DNA from 3 places in the Streptomyces sp. NPDC054770 genome. Region 1 is predicted to be linked to each of the others. Evidence: riboswitches for the same ligand, from Rfam matches in the RefSeq annotation. Region 1 holds a riboswitch; each other region holds the start of a gene.
The links. Region 1 has a riboswitch for cyclic di-AMP ahead of ACWGKQ_RS21290 (M23 family metallopeptidase). Riboswitches for the same ligand answer to the same signal wherever they lie in the genome.

Region 1 (6,952 bases):
GGGCCGTCACCGTCTCCACCTCGACCGTCGCCCGGATCTTGAAGGTGCCGCGGCCCGTCTCGTAGGCGTCCCGCACGCCCTCCAGGCCGACGATCCGGCCGCCGGTGGGCAGATCGGGGCCCGGGACGTGCTTCATCAGCGTGTCCAGGTCCGCGTTCGGGTAGCGGATCAGGTGGCGGGCGGCCGAGATCACCTCGCCGAGGTTGTGCGGCGGCATGTTCGTCGCCATGCCGACCGCGATGCCCGACGAGCCGTTCACCAGCAGGTTCGGGAACGCGGCGGGCAGCGCGACCGGTTCCCGCTCCTGGCCGTCGTAGTTGGGCGCGAAGTCGACCGTGTCCTCGTCGATCGACTCGGTCATCAGGCTGGTCGCCTCGGCCATCCGGCACTCGGTGTACCGCATGGCGGCCGGCGGGTCGTCGTTGCCCAGCGAACCGAAGTTGCCGTGGCCGTCGACCAGCGGGACCCGCATCGAGAACGGCTGGGCCATCCGCACCAGCGCGTCGTAGATCGACGCGTCGCCGTGCGGGTGCAGCTTGCCCATCACCTCGCCGACCACGCGCGCGCACTTCACATAGCCGCGTTCGGGGCGCAGCCCCATCTCGTTCATCTGGTAGACGATGCGGCGGTGCACCGGCTTGAGACCGTCGCGGGCGTCCGGAAGGGCGCGCGAGTAGATGACCGAGTACGCGTACTCGAGGTAGGAGCCGCGCATCTCGTCCACGACGTCGATGTCGAGGATTCTCTCCTCGAACGAGTCGTCGGGCGGCGGGGTCTTCGTGCTGCGGCGGGCCATCGCTGCCGGCTCCTTGCTCATGCGTGAACGGATCTGACGCTGACCATTGTGGACCGCGGCACTGACAACCCGGGCCAGGACCCGGTCGCCGCGAACCGCCCTGGTGCCGGAAGCCGTCACGGGGCGGGTGGGACGCAGGCTACGCGATCCGCCCGGACGATCCGCTGTGGGCGTACGTGGTGCGGGAACTTCGCCGGGTCCCCGCACGCTTGCATACAGTGGCAGGACCGGCAGAGAAACCGCGGTTCGAGACCGCTTCCGCGAGCGAAGGGACGTACATGCCCATGGGTCACACGACCACGGCCGAGACAGGCTCCGGAGGCCTGGCAGCGACCGAGCACCGCTTGGCCAACGGTCTGCGCGTGGTGCTCTCCGAGGACCACCTGACCCCGGTCGCGGCGGTCTGCCTCTGGTACGACGTCGGTTCCCGGCACGAAGTCAAGGGCCGTACCGGCCTGGCTCACCTTTTCGAGCACCTGATGTTCCAGGGCTCCGCGCAGGTGAAGGGCAACGGCCACTTCGAGCTCGTGCAGGGCGCCGGCGGCTCGCTCAACGGCACCACCAGCTTCGAGCGCACCAACTACTTCGAGACCATGCCCGCCCACCAGCTGGAGCTCGCCCTCTGGCTGGAGGCCGACCGGATGGGCTCCCTGCTCGCCGCCCTGGACGACGAGTCGATGGAGAACCAGCGCGACGTCGTGAAGAACGAGCGCCGCCAGCGCTACGACAACGTCCCCTACGGCACGGCCTTCGAGAAGCTGACCGCGCTCGCCTACCCGGAGGGCCACCCCTACCACCACACGCCGATCGGCTCGATGGCGGACCTGGACGCGGCCACCCTGGAGGACGCGCGCGCGTTCTTCCGCACCTACTACGCGCCCAACAACGCGGTCCTGTCGGTCGTCGGCGACATCGACCCGGAGCAGACGCTCGCCTGGATCGAGAAGTACTTCGGTTCCATCCAGGCGCACGACGGCAAGCCCACCCCGCGCGACGGCTCGCTGCCCGACGTCATCGGCGAGCAGCTGCGCGAGGTCGTGGTGGAGGAGGTCCCCGCGCGGGCGCTGATGGCCGCCTACCGGCTCCCGGAGGACGGCACGCGCGTGTCCGACGCGGCCGACCTGGCGCTCACCGTGCTCGGCGGCGGCGAGTCCTCCCGCCTCTACAACCGCCTGGTACGGCGCGACCGGACGGCCGTCGCGGCCGGCTTCGGCCTGCTGCGGCTCGCCGGGGCGCCCTCCCTGGGCTGGCTCGACGTGAAGACCTCCGGTGACGTCGAGGTGCCGGTCATCGAGGCCGCCATCGACGAGGAGCTCGCCCGGTTCGCCGAGGAGGGCCCCACGCCCGAGGAAATGGAGCGCGCCCAGGCCCAGTTGGAGCGCGAGTGGCTGGACCGGCTCGGCACCGTCGCGGGCCGCGCGGACGAACTGTGCCGCTTCGCCGTCCTGTTCGGCGACCCGCAGCTCGCCCTGACCGCCGTCCAGCGCGTCCTGACGGTCACCGCCGAGGAGGTCCGGGAGGTCGCCAAGGCCCGGCTGCGCCCCGACAACCGCGCGGTGCTCGTCTACGAGCCGCTGTCCGCGGAGTCCGCCGAGCACACCCAGGAGGCGGGCCGCGGCGAGGACCCGGAGCAGGAAGCCACCGTAGAGGCCGGCAACGAGAACGAGGAGACGGCCAAGTGACCGAGCTCGCCACCATGGACTTCCACCCCCAGCCGCAGCCGGGCGAGGCCAAGCCGTGGGCCTTCCCCGCCCCGGAGCGCGGCACTCTGGACAACGGCCTGACCGTGCTGCGCTGCCACCGCCCGGGCCAGCAGGTCGTCGCCGTCGAAGTGCTCCTGGACGCGCCCCTGGACGCCGAGCCGGCCGGCCTGGACGGCGTCGCCACCATCATGGCGCGCGCCTTCTCCGAGGGCACCGACAAGCACTCCGCCGAGGAGTACGCCGCGGAGCTGGAGCGGGCCGGCGCCACCCTCGACGCGCACGCCGACCACCCCGGCGTCCGCATCAGCCTGGAGGTCCCGGCCTCCCGGCTCGCCAAGGGCCTCGGGCTGCTCTCCGACGCCCTCAGGGCGCCCGCCTTCGCCGAGAGCGAGGTCGAGCGGCTGGTCCGCAACCGCCTCGACGAGATCCCGCACGAGCTGGCCAACCCCAGCCGCCGGGCCGCCAAGCAGCTCTACAAGGAGCTGTTCCCGGCCACCGCGCGGATGTCCCGCCCGCGCCAGGGCACCGAGGACACGGTCGAGAAGATCGATGCGGCCGCCGTCCGCGCCTTCTTCGACCGGCACGTGCGCCCCGCCACGGCCACCGCGGTCGTCGTCGGCGACCTGACCGGCATCGACCTGGACGAGCTGCTCGGCGAGACCCTGGGCGCCTGGCGCGCCGCCACCGGGCAGCCCCGTCCGGTTCCGTCCGTGACCGCCGACGACACCGGGCGGGTCGTCATCGTGGACCGCCCCGGCGCTGTCCAGACCCAGTTGCTCATCGGCCGCGTCGGCTCCGACCGGCACGACCGCGTCTGGCCCGCCCAGGTGCTCGGCACCTACTGCCTGGGCGGCACCCTCACCTCCCGCCTGGACCGCGTCCTGCGCGAGGAGAAGGGCTACACCTACGGCGTCCGCTCCTTCGGGCAGGTGCTGCGGTCAGCCCCCGACGGCAGCGGTGTCTCGATGCTCGCCATCAGCGGTTCGGTGGACACGCCGAACACCGGCCCGGCCCTGACGGACCTGTGGACGGTGCTGCGCACGCTCGCCGCCCAGGGCCTCACGGACGCCGAGCGCGACGTGGCCGTGCAGAACCTCGTCGGGGTGGCGCCGCTCAAGTACGAGACGGCGGCGGCCGTCGCGGGCACTCTGGCCGACCAGGTCGAGCAGTACCTGCCCGACGACTTCCAGGCCACGCTGTACCGGCAACTGGCCGCCACCGGCACCGTGGAGGCCACCGCGGCGGTCGTGAACGCCTTCCCGGTGGACCGCCTGGTGACCGTCCTGGTCGGCGACGCGGCGCAGATCAAGGAGCCCGTCGAGGCCCTCGGCATCGGCGAAGTCACCGTCGTCGCCGCGGAGTAGGACACACGCGGGTGAAGAGCCCTGATGACCGTCGGGTCATCAGGGCTCTCGCGTGTCCGAATTGAGGTGGAGGTTGCCTGTCTGCCCTGTGGGATGCGCTACAAAAACCGTGATCCGTTTGGGCGGGGCGCGAGCGGCCTCGTAGGTTCTTCCGGGCTGTCCGTCAGGCACCGCGCCGCATCCGCGGCACCGGACAGCCATCGCCGAGTCCCCGTACGGCGCGAGCCAGGGGAGCCGGGGACCCACGCAGTCCCTGGGGTGAATCGGGCGCCCGCGCGTGTCGCGAGGGGGCCCGTAGGAGACCTTCCTGCTCCGAACCCGTCAGCTAACCCGGTAGGCGAGAGGGAAGGAAAGGACCAGCCTCTACATGGCGTTCATGTGCGCCTCCGGGAAGCACCGTCGTCCCGGCCGGGTGAAGCGCACCACCGCGCAGGCCGCCGGTATCGCGGCTCTCACCACCACCGGTGTCATCGGCACCGTCTCCGCCGCCCCGGCGCTCGCCGCCGAGAACTCCGTCGAGCAGACCGGCCTCACCCCGGTCATCACGATCAGCGACTCCGTCGCCGAGCAGATCGACGCCCAGGCCGCCGCCCAGAAGGCCGCCGCCGCGCGCAAGGCGGCCGAGGAGGCCGCCCGCAAGAAGGCCGCCGAGCAGGCCAAGAAGGAGCGCGCGGCCAAGGCCCGCGCCGCCCGCGAGGCCGAGCGCAAGCGCCTGAACACCTTCGTCGCGCCGATCAGCGACTCCTACGTCTCCACCGGCTACAAGACCGGCGGCTCCCTGTGGTCCTCCGGCGCCCACACCGGCATCGACTTCCACGCCGCCAGCGGCACGGTGGTGCACGCGGTCGGTACCGGCACGGTCGTCTCCACCGGCTGGGGCGGGGCGTACGGCAACGAGATCGTCATCAAGATGGCCGACGGCATGTACACCCAGTACGGCCACCTCTCGTCCATCGGCGTCTCGGTGGGCCAGCAGGTCACCCCGGGCCAGCAGATCGGCCTCTCCGGCGCGACCGGCAACACCACCGGCCCGCACCTCCACTTCGAGGCCCGCACCACCCCGGACTACGGCTCCGACGTCGACCCGGTCGCCTACCTCCGCAAGCACGGCGTGAACGTCTGAGGGAGCTGGACGCGGGTCCGGCGCCGAGACCGACGTGGGGGTTGCGGTGCGTGCGCCGGGCGCGGGTGCGCCGTGGCTGGTCGCGCAGTTCCCCGCGCCCCTGAAGGAGCGCTGCGCGTGACGCCCCTGAAAGGGGGTGCGGGCAACCCCCACGCACCCGCACCCGACCACCGAGGCGAACCCGGCAGCGCACTGCGGAAGCAACCCGTGAGATCTTCCGGAGCCCCGGCCCCTGTGCCGGGGCTTTCGTCGTTTTCGTGCACTTGCTGTCCAAAATATATCCCTGGATTCCGGTCCGCCGTCGGAAATTCCGGCTCATTGCAATAGAGTCACGGAACGAGCGCCACTCGGCGGCGTTTCACGGGGATTAAGGCGGAGGTCGGTCATGCGTATTCCGGCGCACTCGGTATGCACGGCGATCCGGGACGACATCGTCGCGGGTGTCTACGAGCGCGGCAGCCGGCTCACCGAGGAACTCCTGGCCCGCCGCTACGGCGTCTCGCGGGTCCCCGTCCGCGAGGCCCTGCGCACCCTGGAGGCCGAGGGCTTCGTGGTGACGCGCCGGCACGCGGGTGCGTGCGTCGCCGAACCGACCGAGCAGGAGGCCGCCGACCTGCTGGAGATGCGCATGCTCCTGGAGCCGCTCGGCGCCTCCCGGGCCGCCCAGCGCCGCACCGAGGCCCATCTCAAGGTGCTGCGCGGGCTGGTCCGGCTGGGCCAGGAGCGGGCCAGGCGCGGCAACAGCGAGGACCTGCGCTCCCTGGGCGGCTGGTTCCACGAGACCCTCGCCCAGGCCTCCGGAAGCCACGCCCTGACCTCCACGCTCACCCAGCTGCGGCACAAGATCGCCTGGATGTACACCGTGGAGACGCCCGCCAACCCCGTGGAGTCCTGGACCGAGCACGGCGCCATCGTGGACGCGGTGGCACGCGGCGACGGCGAACGCGCCCGGGCGATCACGGCCCTGCACACCGAGCGCTCGACGGCCTCCCACCGGCTGCGCTTTTCCGGCGCCACCGAACGGCCGAACGGTGTGAGGACTTCGCAACATCCCGTAAACATGTCGGGCCTGCGGCATTAACACGCGCGCCGTATACAAAGAGGTGTTATTCGGCGGGACCTGTTTTCGCTGCCCGAATTCAAGCGCGCCGGGAATTCACGGTCGCGCCCCTTTCGTGCGCCCACGGTAAAGCCGGGTACCGGGGCCTTGGCAATGTCACGGAATTGCGGCACGTGACCGGTGGCACGATGGCCCGACGCGGACGGCGGGGAAACGGCGAGGCCGCGCCGACCCCCGTGGGAGTGGCGCGGCCCCGGACGTGCGGGTGCAGGCGCTCAGACGGTCTCGGGGAGTTCCTCGAGACCCTCGGCGACCAGCTTGGCCAGGCGGTCGAGGGCGGCGTCGGCGCCCTCGGCCTCGGAGGCGAGGACGATCTCCTCGCCACCCTGGGCGCCCAGCCCCAGGACAGCCAGCATGGAGGCCGCGTTGACGGGGTTGCCCCCGGCCTTGGCGATCGTCACCGGGACGCCTGCGGCCGTGGCGGCTCGGACGAAGATGGAAGCGGGGCGGGCGTGGAGGCCCTCGGCCCAGCCGACGTTGACGCGGCGCTCAGCCATGTGATGCTGCCCTTCGGTGTTCAGGGTTGTCTAGACCAGTTTCCCATATCGTGAAGCATGCCCGGAGGGGGCGTAGGCCCCTCCGGGTGTGTCGTCGGACCGCGGCCTCGCTCCGACTCCCGTCCTCCACAGACTGCCTCGCGCCGTTGTCGGACGCGAGCCGTACTCTGGGGCCCATGCAGACCCCGGCGGACCCGCAGGACAGGCACGAGTACCCGTCCCACTGGGAGGCTGACGTGGTGCTGCGCGACGGGGGTACCGCGCGCATCCGGCCCATCACCGTTGATGACGCCGATCGCCTGGTCAGCTTCTACGAGCAGGTCTCGGACGAGTCGAAGTACTACCGCTT
Region 2 (6,952 bases), on a different contig from region 1:
GCAGGGCCGTGATGATGCCCTTGATGCGCGGGTGGTCGGGGGCGACGCCGTACCGGATCAGGCCGAACGGGGCGGGCATCCGCTCGAAGAGGTCGATGGACACGCCGGGCTCGGCGGCCACCCCGGACTTGAGCAGGGCGTCGGCGGCGTAGATCCCGGCGGGGCCGGCTCCGACGATGGCTACCCGCAGGGGGCGCGGCATGATCAGGTTCCCTTCGAGTGAGGACAAGCGATCTCGAACGGGAAGCCTAAACTAAGGCAGTCCTAAGTTAGTACGCGGGTCCACTCTATGACCTCATAAGTCGATCTTATGACTTGTGTCGGGCTCGACTTATGGCTTCCGGGGGGTCATGGCGGCTGCCCGGTGCTTGGCGGGTGCCATGCACATGCACCAACCTGTCCTCTGCGGCGCACCGAGGCGCGGTGGCCCGAGGGCGAGGGGTGGAAGCGTGGACGTACGCGGGGAGACGACCGTCGCGGTGACCGGCGGCAGCGGCTTCGTCGGCAGCCATCTGGTGCGGCGGCTGCTGGAGCGCGGGTACCGGGTCCGTGCGACCGTCCGCCGTGTTTCCGACGCGACGAAGGTACGGCCCCTGTGGGAGCTCCAGGAGGCCTTCCCCGGGCAGCTCACCCTGTTCGAGGCCGACCTGCTCAAGGACGGCTCCTTCGACGAGGCCTTCCGCGGCTGCGTGACCGTCTTCCACGTGGCCTCGCCGTTCCTGATGCCCGAGCAGATCAAGGACGGCCGGCGGGACGTGGTGGACCCGGCGCTGCTCGGCACCCGCAACGTCCTCGGCGGCGTGGAGCGCACCCCGGAGGTGACGACCCTGGTCCTGACCTCCACCGTGGGCACGATCTTCGGCGACTACGCCGACGTCCGCGAGATGGCCGGCGAGGTGCTGACGGAGAAGTACTTCAACACCACCAGCACGGTGGCCGACAATCCCTACCACTACGCCAAGACGGTCGCCGAGCGCGCCGCCCGGGAGGCCGGGGCCGCCCAGGACCGCTGGCGCCTGGTCTGCGTCAACCCGGGGCTGATCCTGGGCCCCTCCCTCACCCCCGGCTCCGAGTCGGGCAGCCTGTTCCTGCTCGACGAGCTGTTCAAGGGTTACTTCTGCTACGGCGCCCCGGACTTCAGCTTCACCACCGCGGACGTCCGGGACGTGGCCGACGCGCACATAGCGGCGGCGGAGAACCCGGCCGCGAACGGCCGTTACATCGTGGCCAACGAGACGATGACGTCCTTCCACGAGATGTCCCGGATCATCCGCACCCGCCACCCCTGGGACCCGCGCCTGCCGCGCACCGCGCTGCCGCACGGGCCGGTACGGGTCCTCGGCCCGCTCTTCGGCCTCACCCAGGACTACATACGCAAGCACCTCGGGATCCGCTTCCGCGTCGACAACGGCCGGAGCGTCCATGAACTGGGCCTGGTCTACCGGCCCGTCGAGGAGACCCTCCTGGACCACCACGAGAGCTGGCGCACGCGGCGGCGGAGGGTCTGACCCCGGGCCCGGATCAGGCCGGGCGGATCACGCGGTGGATCGCCGACTCCCCGGCGTTGTAGATCGACTCCTCGCGGATGAGCGCGCCGGGGCTCGGCGCGTGCACCATCGTGCCGCCGCCCGCGTAGATCCCGACGTGGCTGTCGTCGTCGAAGAAGAAGACCAGGTCGCCCGGTTCCAGGGCGGCCAGCGTGATCGGGGTGCCGGCCAGCGTCTGCTCCGGCGCGGAACGCGGCAGCGTGACACCGGCGGCGCGCCAGGCGGCCTGGGTCAGGCTGGAGCAGTCGTACGCCCCCGGTCCGGTCGCCCCCCAGACGCACGGCCGGCCGATCTGCTCCCGCGCGAACGCCAGCGCCTTCATGGCCTTGCCGGGCTCGGCCGCGGCGCCCGGCTGGAGGAAGGCACCGGGGTCGGCGAAGGCGGCCGCGGGCGAGGGCGCGGTGGGTACCGGGGCGGTGACCTGCGGAGGTGCGGTCGGCAGGGGGGTGGTGGGGAGCGGAGCGGTGACGACCGGGGTGGTGACGACCGGGGCGGCGGTGGGCATCGCCATGGTGGGCGCGGCCATCATCGCCTCGGGCGGCGCCGTCATGGCCGCCGGCGCCGCGGCCATCGCGGGCATCGGGGCGGCCATGGGCGCGGCCATGGGTGTCGGCATCGGCGCCGTCATCTGCGTGGGCATCGGTGCCGCCATCGGGGTCGGCATCGGCGCTGCCATGGGCATGGGCATGGGCGCGGGCGCGGGCATCGCGGCCGCGGGTGCCGCCATCTGCGTGGGCATCGCGGTGGTATCGGCGTAGGCGTAGGCGTAGGAGGCGTCGGTGGACTGCATGCCTCCGGCCCAGGCGCCGGCCATGTCGGCGGCGGGTGCCGCAGGGAACGGGGCGGCCTGCGGTGTCATGGCCATGGGCGCGGCGGCGGGGGCCGCGGTCGGGTACGTGTACGTGTACGCGCCGGTGGCGTAGGCGGTGTCGGCGGCGGCCTGGGGCACGTCGGCGTAGGCGGCGGCCGCGTTCGGCGACATGACCCGGAAGCCGCCCATGTCCATCGGGGCCGGTGCCGGGGCGGGGGCAGCGGCGGCGGGAACGGCGGGTGTCGCGGTCGGGAAGGCGCCGGTGTTCGTGGGAGCCGCGGTCGGGAAGACGCTCGTGCCGACGGGGTTCGCGGTCGGGAAGACGCTCGTGCCCATGGGGTCCGCGGTCGGGAACGCTCCCGCGTCCGCCGGGGTCGGCATCGGGAACGTGCCCGTGGCGCCCGGGGTCATGATGCGGAAGGAGCCGCTGTCCCCCGGAGCCGGAGCCGGAGGCTGGGCGGGGGCGGGGCCCGCGTCCATGGGAGGCATCCCCGGGAAGCTGCCGGTCGCCGAGCTGCCGGGGGTCATGATGCGGAAGCCGCCCGTGTCCGGCGGGGGCACGGCTGCCCGGGTGGCCCCGCTACCGCCCGGCGTCATGATGCGGAACGTACCGGTGTCGGTCGCGGACACGATCGGGATGCCGCCCGTCTCGGTCATCGCGGGCGGCGCGCTGCGCTGGCTCGGTATGCCGATGGCGGGAGCCGGCGGCCACTGCTGCGTCGGGACCTGGGCCTCGGGCGTGGGCCACGGGGACGGTGCGGTCGGCACGGGCTGGGCTGCTGGGGCCGCGGCCGGTTCGAGCGCGGCGATCGCGCGCTGCCCGGTGCGCTGGGACAGCACCTCGCGGGCCTTGGCGATCTTCAGCTGGCTCTTGGTCTTGGAGGTACCCGGCGCCTGCCGCTGCGGCGCGGCGGCCGACAGGGCCCTGGGCGCGCCCGACGGCCCCGGGGGCAGCGCCGCGGCCGGCCCTGCCGTCAGCTCCAGCCTCGGGCGCTCCGGCGGCAGCGCGCGGACGACCTCGATGTCGGTCTGCGCGGACGGACCCGCGGTCAGCTCCAGCCGGGCCGGGCCGCTGTCCTCCAGCTGGCCGAGCAGGTCGGCGGCCATGGAGCTGACGGGCCGCCGCGGACCGGGCCGGGCGGGCTGCCGGTCGGAGGGGAGTGCGGCCGGGACGCTCGGCCCCAGCTTCGAGCGGGCGCCGTCGAACCACTCCCGGGCGATGTTGTCGAGGCCCGGGTCGTCGCGACGGGGCCGCTTGAACAGCGGGACGCCGCGGGAGCGCGAGCCCCCGCTCATCGCGCGCGTGGCGTTGTAGTTCCCGGTGGCGTTCTCGGCCTGGTCGTAGAGGCTGTCGATCCGCTGCCGAACCTCGTCACGGCTCTCGGGCGCCATTGAGGGGTCGTGCTCCTTCCGTACTCCGCCTACCGAGTTAGCTGTCGGGTTCGGGCGGTGAAGTCCGGAAGGCATGCCCTACGGCCCCTGCCCTCGCGGACGGTCGGCCGATTCACCCCAGTGGTCGGTTGGGTCCCCGGCTCCGGATTCGCCCCTGGGAGGCACCGGACTCGGCGGAGGCCGCGCGGCCCGACGGGATTCGCCGGGGGGAGCCGAGCGGCTTGCCCGTCAACTTAGCCAACTTGTGTCACTCGTGTGAAGGTTGAAGTGCGTAATGTCCGATACGTATTTGTGATGTTCGTCTTAGCGTTCGGAACTCGACGGTACGGGACGGCATTTGGCGCGCATCCATTGCTTTCGCAGGGTCACCGGGGCGTTGCCGTCGGTCGTGTTCTGCTGTTCCGGAGCTGTGTGGGAACAGGTGCTTTCTGTGAGGTCTCCGTGAATTCGCGGGTCCGTTGAACACGGCGGCGCCGGGGGCCGTATAGGGCCGGGGGATTTCCATGTCCGGCCGACCACGAGACGCAGGGGAACGACCTTGAGACCCAACAGGCGCAGACGCCCGACCGGCGCACAGCGCGCGACCTTCGCAGCGGTCGCCCTGATGCTCGGCGGCGCAGGATTGGTCGCGGTGAACGTCTATGCCTCGGCCACCGAAGGCGGCGGGGACCAGCAGGCCCAGGTCGCCACCGGCCATGTGCTGTCCGCGCCGACGGTCTACTGCCCCGACGTCGGCAGCCGGCTGACGTCGGTGCCGGACGGGGCCCGGGCCGACGTCGACCGTGAACTCGCCCAGATGGACCAGCAGATCGCCGCCGCCTACCAGCAACTCACCCAGTACGCCGCCGAGATCGAGCAGAACCCCGCCTTCGCCGGCCAGACGATCATCGACCCGCTGAAGGCGAAGCGGGCCGAGTCGCTCCAGCGCATCGCCGACGCCATCGGCCGCGAGGGCGACCGCCCGCAGGGCCTCGACGACCTGGCGGCCTGCGCCCTGCGCTCCTCGAACCAGGGCGACGGGCAGTCGGCGGCCCCCCAGGGCAGCGCCACGCCGAGCCAGAGCGGTCAGGGCAGCGCCGCGCCGAGCCAGGGCACCGGCATCGGCGGCCAGGGCGGCAACGGTCCGGTCGCCGCCGACTACGCGGACATCACCTCCGTCCAGCCCAATGTCAGCACCCCGGCCGAGCGGTCCGGCGGCTCCACCGGCACCTTCAGCTCCAGCTGCGGCGTCAACGCGAACGGCCTGTTCAACTCCGACAACGTGATCGTCGCGCCCGGTGTCTCCAACGGCGCCCACCACTTCCACGACTACATCGGCAACCAGTCCAACAACGCCTTCGCCAGTGACCAGGACCTCGCGAACGCCGACACCAGCTGCGCGGACCAGGGCGACAAGTCCACGTACTACTGGCCCGTGCTGCGGCTGCAGAACGGCAAGCAGGAGCGGGACGCCGACAAGCCGGGCGGCGGCACCGAGGGCAACGCCGGGCAGATCGTCACGGCGAAGCAGGTCACGCTGACCTTCGAGGGCAACCCGACCTCCAAGGTCACCGAGATGCCGCGGCTGCTGCGCATCATCACCGGCGACGCCAAGGCGTTCGTCAACGGCCCGACCAACGCCAACGCCTCCTGGAGCTGCACCGGTTACGAGAACCGGCAGCTCAAGGACAAGTACCCGCTCTGCCCCTCGGGCAGCGACGTCGTGCGCACGTTCAGGTTCCAGAGCTGCTGGGACGGCCGGAACATCGACAGCGCCAACCACCGCACCCACGTGGCGTTCGAAGGCCCCGACGGGAGCTGCCCGGCCGGTTTCCAGGCCATCCCGCAGCTGGTGCAGCGCATCGTCTACGACGTGGACGCGCCGAGCCTCCAGGACGGCGGCCGTACGGTCCCGCTGTTCGCGGTGGACTCGTTCCCCGAGCAGCTGCACAAGCCGGTCACCGACCACGGCGACTTCATCAACGTCTTCGACGAGAGCCTGATGCGGAAGATGGTCGACTGCATCAACTCGGGCCGCAAGTGCGGTGCGGGGGCCGACGAGCAGCCGCCGTCCGAGAGCGCCGAGCCGTCCGCGCCGGGCGAGCCGAGCGAGACCGCGAGCCCGGCCGACCCGCCGGCCCAGACGCAGAGCGCCGAGCCGTCCGAGCCGGAGACCACGCAGCCGTCGTCCGAGCCCCCGGCCGACCCGCCGGCCACCGAAACCGCGCCCGCCTCCGACAACGCCTCCGCCCCGGCCTCCGACGACACCGGGCTGCCGAGGGTCTACGCGACCGCGTCGCCGAAGAAGACGTCGACCACGAAGTCGTCGGGCGGCGGTGTCATCAGCGAGCCGACGGAGCGGCCCGACACCGAGGCGCCGGCCGCGACCGCCGCCGCCACGCCGGCCGGCACCGCGGCCGCCGTCCCGGCCGGTCAGGAGAGCCCGGGCACCGGCTCCGGGACGGAACCCCAGACCGAGCCGCAGGCGGTCCAGGGCGGTCTGGCGGAGACCGGCGCCCACCTCTGGCCCGCGGTCTTCGGCGGGCTGCTGCTGGCCTTCGGGGCCGTGCTGCTGTGGCGCGCCCGGCGGAACCAGTTCTGACCGTCCCTTCTCACGCGTCGCACGGCGCGTCCTGGGCGGGCTCGAACGCGGGGAGCATCTCTACTGCTCCGCGCTGCCGGGCCCGCCCAGGTGCGTTTCGCCGGGGCCGTGCCGGGTGACACGGCCAGGGCTCCGGGCCTGTTGACCGTCCGTCATATTACTGAACCGTAACCTTACGGCTGCTACCGCAGGTAATACATCGCTCGTTACCGTCGGGTAAACCGCACCCGCCCCGTCGGCCGCTCCGGGGACCCCTCCGCACCTCCCACGTCCAGCACGTCCAGGAGGTTCCCCATGCCTGTCCGCACGCCTGTCCGCGTTCGCCTGCTGGCCACCGCCGTCACCGCCGCCGCCTGCCTCTGCCTCCAGACCCTGCAGGCCACGGCCTCCCAGGCGGAGGTCTCCCGAGGCGTCACCATCCCCGCCTTCTACGACCCGCCGGCCACCCTGCCCACGGCCGACGGCGCCCTCGTCCGCACCGAACCCCTCCCGCTGGCCCTGAGCCTGCCGAGCCTGCCCGGCCCGCTGCCGGGCACCGCGACCCGGCTGATGTACAAGTCCACCGACTCGGCGGGCGACCCGGTCGCCGTCACCGGCGCCTACCTCGAGCCCGCTGCCCCA
Region 3 (6,952 bases), on a different contig from region 1:
GAGTCCCACGGCCGCGCTGTGCCTGGGCCCGATCACCGGAGAGCTGCCATGACCGACATGGAGGAGAAGTTCCCCCGGGCCCTGTGGGTCCGGCTCATCATCTACATCGCCGTCGGGCACGTCTTCGCCGCGTTCCTCTACCTGCTGTTCGCCGTCGGCGGCAAGGGCTGAGCGCTCCCGTCCGCGCCCGGCCTCAGTCGAGCAGGCGCTCGCGCAGCCGCTCCCGGGTCTCCGGGGCCAGCTTCAGCCCCTGCTCCAGGTAGGTGTCGACGTCGCCCCACGCCTCGTCGATGCTCTCGAAGGCCGCCGTCAGGTACTCCGCGCGGGCGTCGAAGAGCGGGCTCAGCAGCTCCATCACCTCGGGGCTGTACACGCTCTCGCCGCTGCCGCTGCGCCGCACCTTGTAGCGGCGGTGCTTGGCGTTGGACTCCAGGTAGTCGGCGAGGATGGCGTCCCGATCCACGCCCACCGCGAGCAGTGTCACCGCTATGGAGATGCCCGCCCGGTCCTTGCCGGCCGCGCAGTGCATCAGCGCCGGGACGCTGTCCTCGGCGATCGCGTGCAGCACGCGCGAATGCTCGCCGGTGCGCTCCTTGACGATCGTGCGGTAGGAGCTGACCATCCGGCCCGCGGCCTTGCCGTCCCCCAGGAGCCCGCGCAGCTGCTCGATGTCACCCTCGCGGACCATCGTCCAGAACTCGGCGCCGTGCGCCGGGTCGGTCAGCGGCAGGTTCACGTTCCGCACGCCGGGCAGCTCGACGTCCGGGCCCTCCAGCTTCTGGTCGGCCGCGTTGCGGAAGTCGAAGATCGTGTGCAGGCCGAGCGAGGCGAGGAACTCCGCGTCCTGCTCCGTGGCGTGCGCCAGATGCCCGCTGCGGAACAGCACGCCCGGCCGCACCCGCCGCCCGTCCACGGTCGGCAGGCCGCCCACATCACGGAAGTTGCGCACCCCGGCCAGCTCGGGCTCGGTGGACGGGACCTGCTGCGTCACGGGGGCTCCTCCCGGTCGGCCCCGTCGGCGCGGCTCGTCGACGGGCACTGGCTCGACCATACGACATCGGTTTCCGCAGGCAATGAAGTTGTCCACAGGCATCGCCTCCGGGGCCCGTGGCCCTTGCTTCCGGAACCCGTAGCCCTTGATGATGTTGGTGCTTGAGTGGATCTGTTGGCAGCTGTGTGAGGTTTGAGGGTTCTCGATGGTGGACATCGCCGAAAACGGTCGTACCTGGCTCCTGTCGGGCCCCAGCAGCAGCTATGCGCTGCATCTCACGGAGGCCGACGAACTGCTCCACCTGCACTGGGGCGCCAGAATCCAGCTCGCCGACGCCGAGGAGCTCAGCACCCGGGCACTGCCCGGCTACTGGGCCTTCGAGTCCCCGCTCGACGGCCGCGAGGAGTACCCCGTCGAGGGCGGGCCCCGGTTCGTCCGCCCCGCCCTGTCCGTGCGCACCGAGGAGCGGCGCGGCACCGAGTGGACCTTCGAGGCCTACGAGACCGAGGCCGGCGCGGACGGCGACGAGCTGCGGCTGCGCTTCCGGGACGACGGCATCCTCATCACCCTGCACTACCGGATGCGCGGCGACGTCGTGGAGCGCTGGGTGACCGTCGGCAACGAAGGGCACGCGCGCGTGGAGCTGCTGCGCGCCGACCCCGCCGCCTGGACGCTTCCCGACCGCGAGGGCTGGCGGCTCTCCCAGCTGCACGGCCGCTGGGCCGCCGAGTCCCGCCTCACCAGCGCTCCGCTCACCTACGGCGAGAAGGTCATCGGCAGCCGTCGCGGCCACACCAGCCACCAGCACCTGCCCTGGGTCGCCCTCGACACCGACGCCACCGAGGAGCGCGGCGAGGTCTGGGGCTGTGCGCTCGGCTGGTCCGGCTCCTGGCGGATCGCCGTCGCCCAACTCCCCGACGCGCGCGTGCAGATCACCGGCGGCGCCGGCTACGACGACTCGGGCCTGCTGATGCTGGCCGAGGGGGAGTCGTACACCAGCCCGGTCTTCGCGGGCCTGTGGACCGACGGCGGCTTCGGCGGGGCGAGCCGTGCCTGGCACGCCTACCAGCGGACGTACATCATCCCGGACGCCGACCGGGACCGGCCCGTGCTGTTCAACTCGTGGGAGGCCACCACCTTCGACATCTCCGAGGAGCAGCAGGCCACCCTGGCCCGCCGGGCCGCCGCCATCGGTATCGAGCTGTTCGTGGTCGACGACGGCTGGTTCGGCAAGCGCACCAGCGACCGGGCCGGCCTCGGCGACTGGACGCCCAACCCCGACCGCTTCCCGACCGGCCTCAAGCCCCTCGCCGACTACGTGCACGCCCTCGGCATGCAGTTCGGCATCTGGGTCGAGCCCGAGATGGTGAACCCGGACAGCGACCTCTACCGCGCCCACCCCGACTGGGTGCAGTACCAGCAGGGACGAAAGCGGACGGAATTCCGCAACCAGCTCGTCCTCAATCTCGCCCGCGAGGACGTCCGGGAGTACCTCTGGGAGCAGCTCGACGGCCTGCTGTCCAGCGCCCCGATCGACTACGTCAAGTGGGACTTCAACCGCTGCTTCACCGACGCGGGCTGGCCCGGCGAGCCCTACCCGCAGCGCCTGTGGGTCGACCACGTGCGCGGGCTCTACGCCCTTCTCGACCGGATCCGCGCGGCGCACCCGAACGTCGCCATCGAGTCCTGCTCCGGCGGCGGCGGGCGGATCGACCTCGGCATCATGAGCCGCACCGACGAGGTGTGGACCTCCGACAACACCGACCCGCTGGACCGGCTCGCCATCCAGCACGGCTTCAGCCAGATCCACCCCGCCCGGGTGATGTCCGCCTGGGTCACCGACAGCCCGAACCACCAGCTCAACGGCCGGGTCAGCAGTCTGCGTTTCCGCTTCGTCAGCTCGATGGCCGGGGCGCTCGGCGTCGGCGGCGACCTCTCGCAGTGGACCGAGGAGGAGCTCGCCGAGGCCGGCCGCTGGGTGGAGCTCTACAAGGAGATCCGGCCCCTGGTGCAGCGCGGCGACCAGTTCCGGCTGCGGCCGCCGGCCGGCGGGCTGAGCGCGGTGCAGTACACGCTCGGCGACGAGACCGTCGTCCTCGCCTGGCTGCAGGCCCAGAGCTACGGCGAGCCGGCACCGGCTCTGCGGCTACAGGGTCTCGACCCCACCGCGTCGTACGAATGCCGCGAAACGGGCGAAGTATATCGAGGTGCCGTCCTGTTGCATCACGGGCTGCGCACCGGACTGAAGGGTGACCTGGATGCGTCGGTCATCCGGCTCCGTCGCATCTGATGCATCTGCCCGAATTAGCACCTTCGTTACAACTCGCTCTGGAATAAGGGGACGTGGTGTGACGTGCGTGAGGAGCGTCATATTCGTGACCGTCCGTCGCGCGTCATGCTCACGTAATTCCGGTGCTTCGCAAGACGATTGGAAATCCGAATGGGCCGGAATTCACGGAGGGTGACCGTGAATTCCGGTAACGGATCAAGTGGAACTCGGACAGACGGAACCGGCTGCTTGTCCACGTCCGTCCTACTCCCTTACGTTCGCCACACATCCGGGCGGAACGCCGAATCCTGCCGCCGCCCGGAGTCCCCACACACCCACCCGTGCCCGGCAGGAGCGGGGGACCCACCAGGCAAGACCGCCTGTTCCGGTTCCCGGGACAGGCTTGGGGTGTAGTCGCGCAATGGTGCGTGGCCGGGCAGCTCCAGCCCGAACCCGACAGCTCACCTCGCAGGCGCCGGAGAGGAATGCGCCATGCCCGTAAAGGGTAAGCACCGCCGCCCCAAGTCCCAGCGCCTCACCCGCTCGATGGCCGTCGCCGGAACCGGTGGCGCCGCGCTGGCACTGCCGCTCATGGGGGCCACCGGCGCCCACGCGGCCACCTCGCAGTCCGTTTCCGAAAAGGCCGCGCAGGCACTTCCGACAGTCGAGAAGACCGCGGTGAAGAAGGCGGCCGTAAAGAATTCCGCCGCGCATTCCGTGCACCGCATCTACACTGTGGTGCCCGGCGACTGGCTCGCGAAGATCGCCCGCGAGCAGCACGTCCCCGGCGGCTGGCACCGGCTCTACGCCGACAACCGGCAGGCCGTCGGCGACAACCCCTCGCTGATCCACCCCGGCCTCAAGCTCGCCCTCGGCGGCCGGCCCGCCGCGACGACGGACACCATGGACTCCGGCGCCCGTTCCGAGGTGCCGTCGAACTCGCCGTCGTCCGCCTCGTCCTCGGCCTCCTCCTCGGACGGCTCGGAGGGCTCGGACGGCTCGGTGACGAGTGCCGCCGGTTTCACCCTCCCGGTCACCGGAGCCACCGTCGGCACCGGCTACCACGTCTCCGGCAGCATGTGGTCCAGCGGCTACCACACGGGCGTCGACTTCGTCGTCCCGACCGGCACCCCGGTCAAGGCCGTCGGCGCGGGCACGGTCGTCACGGCGGGCTGGGGCGGTGCCTACGGCAACCAGGTCGTCATCCGGCTCGCCGACGGCTACTACGCGCAGTACGGCCACCTCTCCGCGCTCTCCGTCTCGGTCGGTCAGACCGTGACCGCGGGCCAGCAGGTCGGCCTGTCCGGCGCGACCGGCAACGTGACCGGCCCGCACCTGCACTTCGAGATCCGCACCACCCCCGACTACGGCTCGGACGTGGACCCGGTCGCCTACCTCCGCTCGAAGGGCCTCGCCGTCGGCTGACCCGGCGCCCCACTGGTCTGACACGCACTCCGAAGGCCGGACCCCCGATCCCCGGGTCCGGCCTTCGGTGTTTCCTTCTCGTGGCAGGAGTGCTCAGGGCATCGACAGCGAGGGCGGCACCGCGGCACAGTGATCCCCGGTGTGTGCAAGCGCTTTCCATCACTCCTGACCGCCGGAAGGAACCCGCCGCATGACGACCAGCCGCCGAGCCTTCGGAGCCCTGGCCACCAGAGCCGCCCTCGCTGCCCTCGCCCCCGCGGCACACGCCGCCCCCGCGAGCGCCGCACCCCGGCACCGCCGGCTGCTCGCCCACGACGACTTCCGTCACGGCCTTCGCCAGTGGTTCGTGGAACTGGAGCAGGGCGGCACGGTCACCGCTTCGCAGGGGACGCTGGACGTCGACGTGCCCGCCGGTGCGACCGTCTGGTTCCGTCAGCGTCTCGAAGGGCCGTACGTCCTGGAGTACACCGCCACACCGGTGTCGGAGGGCGGCGGCAACGACCGCGTCTCGGACCTCAACAACTTCTGGAACGCCACCGACGTCCGCTCCCCGGACGACCTGTTCGCCACCCCGCGCGGCGGTGCGCTCGCCGAGTACGACTACCTCACGACGTACTACGCCGGCTACGGCGCCAACTACAACACCACGACCCGGCTGCGCCGTTACGTCGGCGAGCCCGGCGTACGCCCGTTGATCCTCGACTACACCGAACCGCTGCTCGTCGCGAACCAGCCCAACCGTGTCCGCATCGTGTCCGACGGCCCGACCGTACAATGGTGGAACAACGGCCGGTTGGTGTTCGACTACACCGACCCGGAGCCTTACACGGGTGGGCACTTCGCGTTCCGGACCACCTGGAGCCACTTTCGGATCGCGGACTTCCGCGTCTGGCGATCGACACATCAACGCCCCTGATCAGAGCCTTATTCCAGGCTTGGCAAAGTATTTAAAAGTGTCTTATCTCACCGAACGTCAACCCCTTATTACGGTCGCGTAGGTCACAGCCAAAGGTGAATCATGGTCCGACGTGGGAGACGATTCGAAGAGTGACAATGCATCAGTGATCGGGTCGTACGCGGCGGTGGGGGACAGCTTCACCGAGGGCGTCGGCGACCCCGGCCCCGACGGGGCGTTCGTCGGCTGGGCCGACCGGTTCGCGGTACTGCTGTCGGACCGGCGGCCCGAGGGCGACTTCGAGTACACCAACCTCGCCGTACGCGGGAAACTGCTCGACCAGATCGTGGCGGACCAGGTGCCGCAGGCCCTGGCACTCGCCCCGGACCTGGTCTCCTTCTGCGCGGGCGGCAACGACATCATCCGCCCCGGCACCGACCCCGACGAGGTGGCCGAGCGGTTCGAGCGGGCCGTGGCCCAGCTGACCGAGGCCATCGGGACGGTGCTGGTGACCACCGGGTTCGACACCCGGGGCGTGCCCGTCCTCAAGCACATGCGCGGCAAGATCGCCACGTACAACGGGCACGTCAGGGCCATCGCCGACCGGTACGGCTGCCCGGTCCTGGACCTGTGGTCCCTCAAGACCGTGCAGGACCGCCGGGCCTGGGACGACGACCGGCTGCACCTCTCGCCCGAGGGGCACACGCGCGTGGCGCTGCGCGCCGGCCAGGTGCTCGGCGTCGACGTACCCGCCGACCCGGACCAGCCGTGGCCGCCGCTGCCGCACCGCGGCGCCCTGGAGGTCCGCCGCGACGACGTGCACTGGGCCCGCGAGTACCTGGTCCCCTGGATCGGGCGCCGGCTGCGCGGCGAGTCGTCCGGCGACCATGTGACGGCCAAGGGGGCGCTCTCCCCGGACGACATCAAGATGCGGATCGCCTCCGTGGCCTGAGGCGGTACGAGCGGGGTAAGGGGCGGCATCCTTGCGGACCGCCCCTTACTGCTGCCCGGGCAGTCCCAACTCGCGCGCCAGGGCCTCGTCCACCCACTCCTGCGCCCGGGCGCGGGGTACGGCACCCGGGTACGACGTCAGCTGGACGGCGAGCCCGTCGAGCAGGGCGGTCAGCCGCAGCGCCGCCGCCGTGGGGTCGGGGCACCGGAACTCACCGGCCGCCACCCCCTCGGCGATGACCTCGGCGATCGCCGCCTTCCACTGCTGGTCCAGCCCCTTGGTGACGTCCCGCAGCGCGGGCTCCCGCAACGCCACCGCCCAGCCCTCGATCCACAGCCGCCAGCCCTTGGCCTGCCCGGTCGGCGCGTACCAGCGCACCGCCGCCCGCAACCGGCGCAACGCCGACGTACGGCGGCCCAG

Region 2: it holds a riboswitch for cyclic di-AMP, as region 1 does, so the genes downstream of both, ACWGKQ_RS03900 (NlpC/P60 family protein) here and ACWGKQ_RS21290 (M23 family metallopeptidase) in region 1, are expected to answer to the same signal.
Region 3: it holds a riboswitch for cyclic di-AMP, as region 1 does, so the genes downstream of both, ACWGKQ_RS16815 (M23 family metallopeptidase) here and ACWGKQ_RS21290 (M23 family metallopeptidase) in region 1, are expected to answer to the same signal.

Annotation. Positions count from the first base shown of each region.
Region 1 is NZ_JBSHBL010000023.1:22,393-29,344, forward strand. It holds gene ACWGKQ_RS21275 (DNA gyrase/topoisomerase IV subunit A) at 1-796, opposite strand, end outside; gene ACWGKQ_RS21280 (M16 family metallopeptidase) at 1,075-2,478, shown strand; gene ACWGKQ_RS21285 (M16 family metallopeptidase) at 2,475-3,863, shown strand; cyclic di-AMP (ydaO/yuaA leader) riboswitch at 4,055-4,218, shown strand; gene ACWGKQ_RS21290 (M23 family metallopeptidase) at 4,231-4,986, shown strand; gene ACWGKQ_RS21295 (GntR family transcriptional regulator) at 5,372-6,067, shown strand; gene ACWGKQ_RS21300 (HPr family phosphocarrier protein) at 6,322-6,603, opposite strand; gene ACWGKQ_RS21305 (bifunctional acetate--CoA ligase family protein/GNAT family N-acetyltransferase) at 6,780-6,952, shown strand, end outside.
Region 2 is NZ_JBSHBL010000002.1:299,323-306,274, forward strand. It holds gene ACWGKQ_RS03890 (FAD-dependent oxidoreductase) at 1-202, opposite strand, end outside; gene ACWGKQ_RS03895 (NAD-dependent epimerase/dehydratase family protein) at 450-1,508, shown strand; gene ACWGKQ_RS03900 (NlpC/P60 family protein) at 1,522-3,750, opposite strand; cyclic di-AMP (ydaO/yuaA leader) riboswitch at 3,761-3,914, opposite strand; gene ACWGKQ_RS03905 (DUF1996 domain-containing protein) at 4,355-6,331, shown strand; gene ACWGKQ_RS03910 (lipase family protein) at 6,626-6,952, shown strand, end outside.
Region 3 is NZ_JBSHBL010000016.1:63,791-70,742, reverse strand. It holds gene ACWGKQ_RS16835 (helix-turn-helix domain-containing protein) at 1-52, shown strand, start outside; gene ACWGKQ_RS16830 (DUF6126 family protein) at 49-171, shown strand; gene ACWGKQ_RS16825 (tyrosine-protein phosphatase) at 194-991, opposite strand; gene ACWGKQ_RS16820 (alpha-galactosidase) at 1,197-3,281, shown strand; cyclic di-AMP (ydaO/yuaA leader) riboswitch at 3,587-3,748, shown strand; gene ACWGKQ_RS16815 (M23 family metallopeptidase) at 3,753-4,685, shown strand; gene ACWGKQ_RS16810 (DUF6250 domain-containing protein) at 4,876-5,601, shown strand; gene ACWGKQ_RS16805 (SGNH/GDSL hydrolase family protein) at 5,747-6,532, shown strand; gene ACWGKQ_RS16800 (TetR/AcrR family transcriptional regulator) at 6,578-6,952, opposite strand, start outside.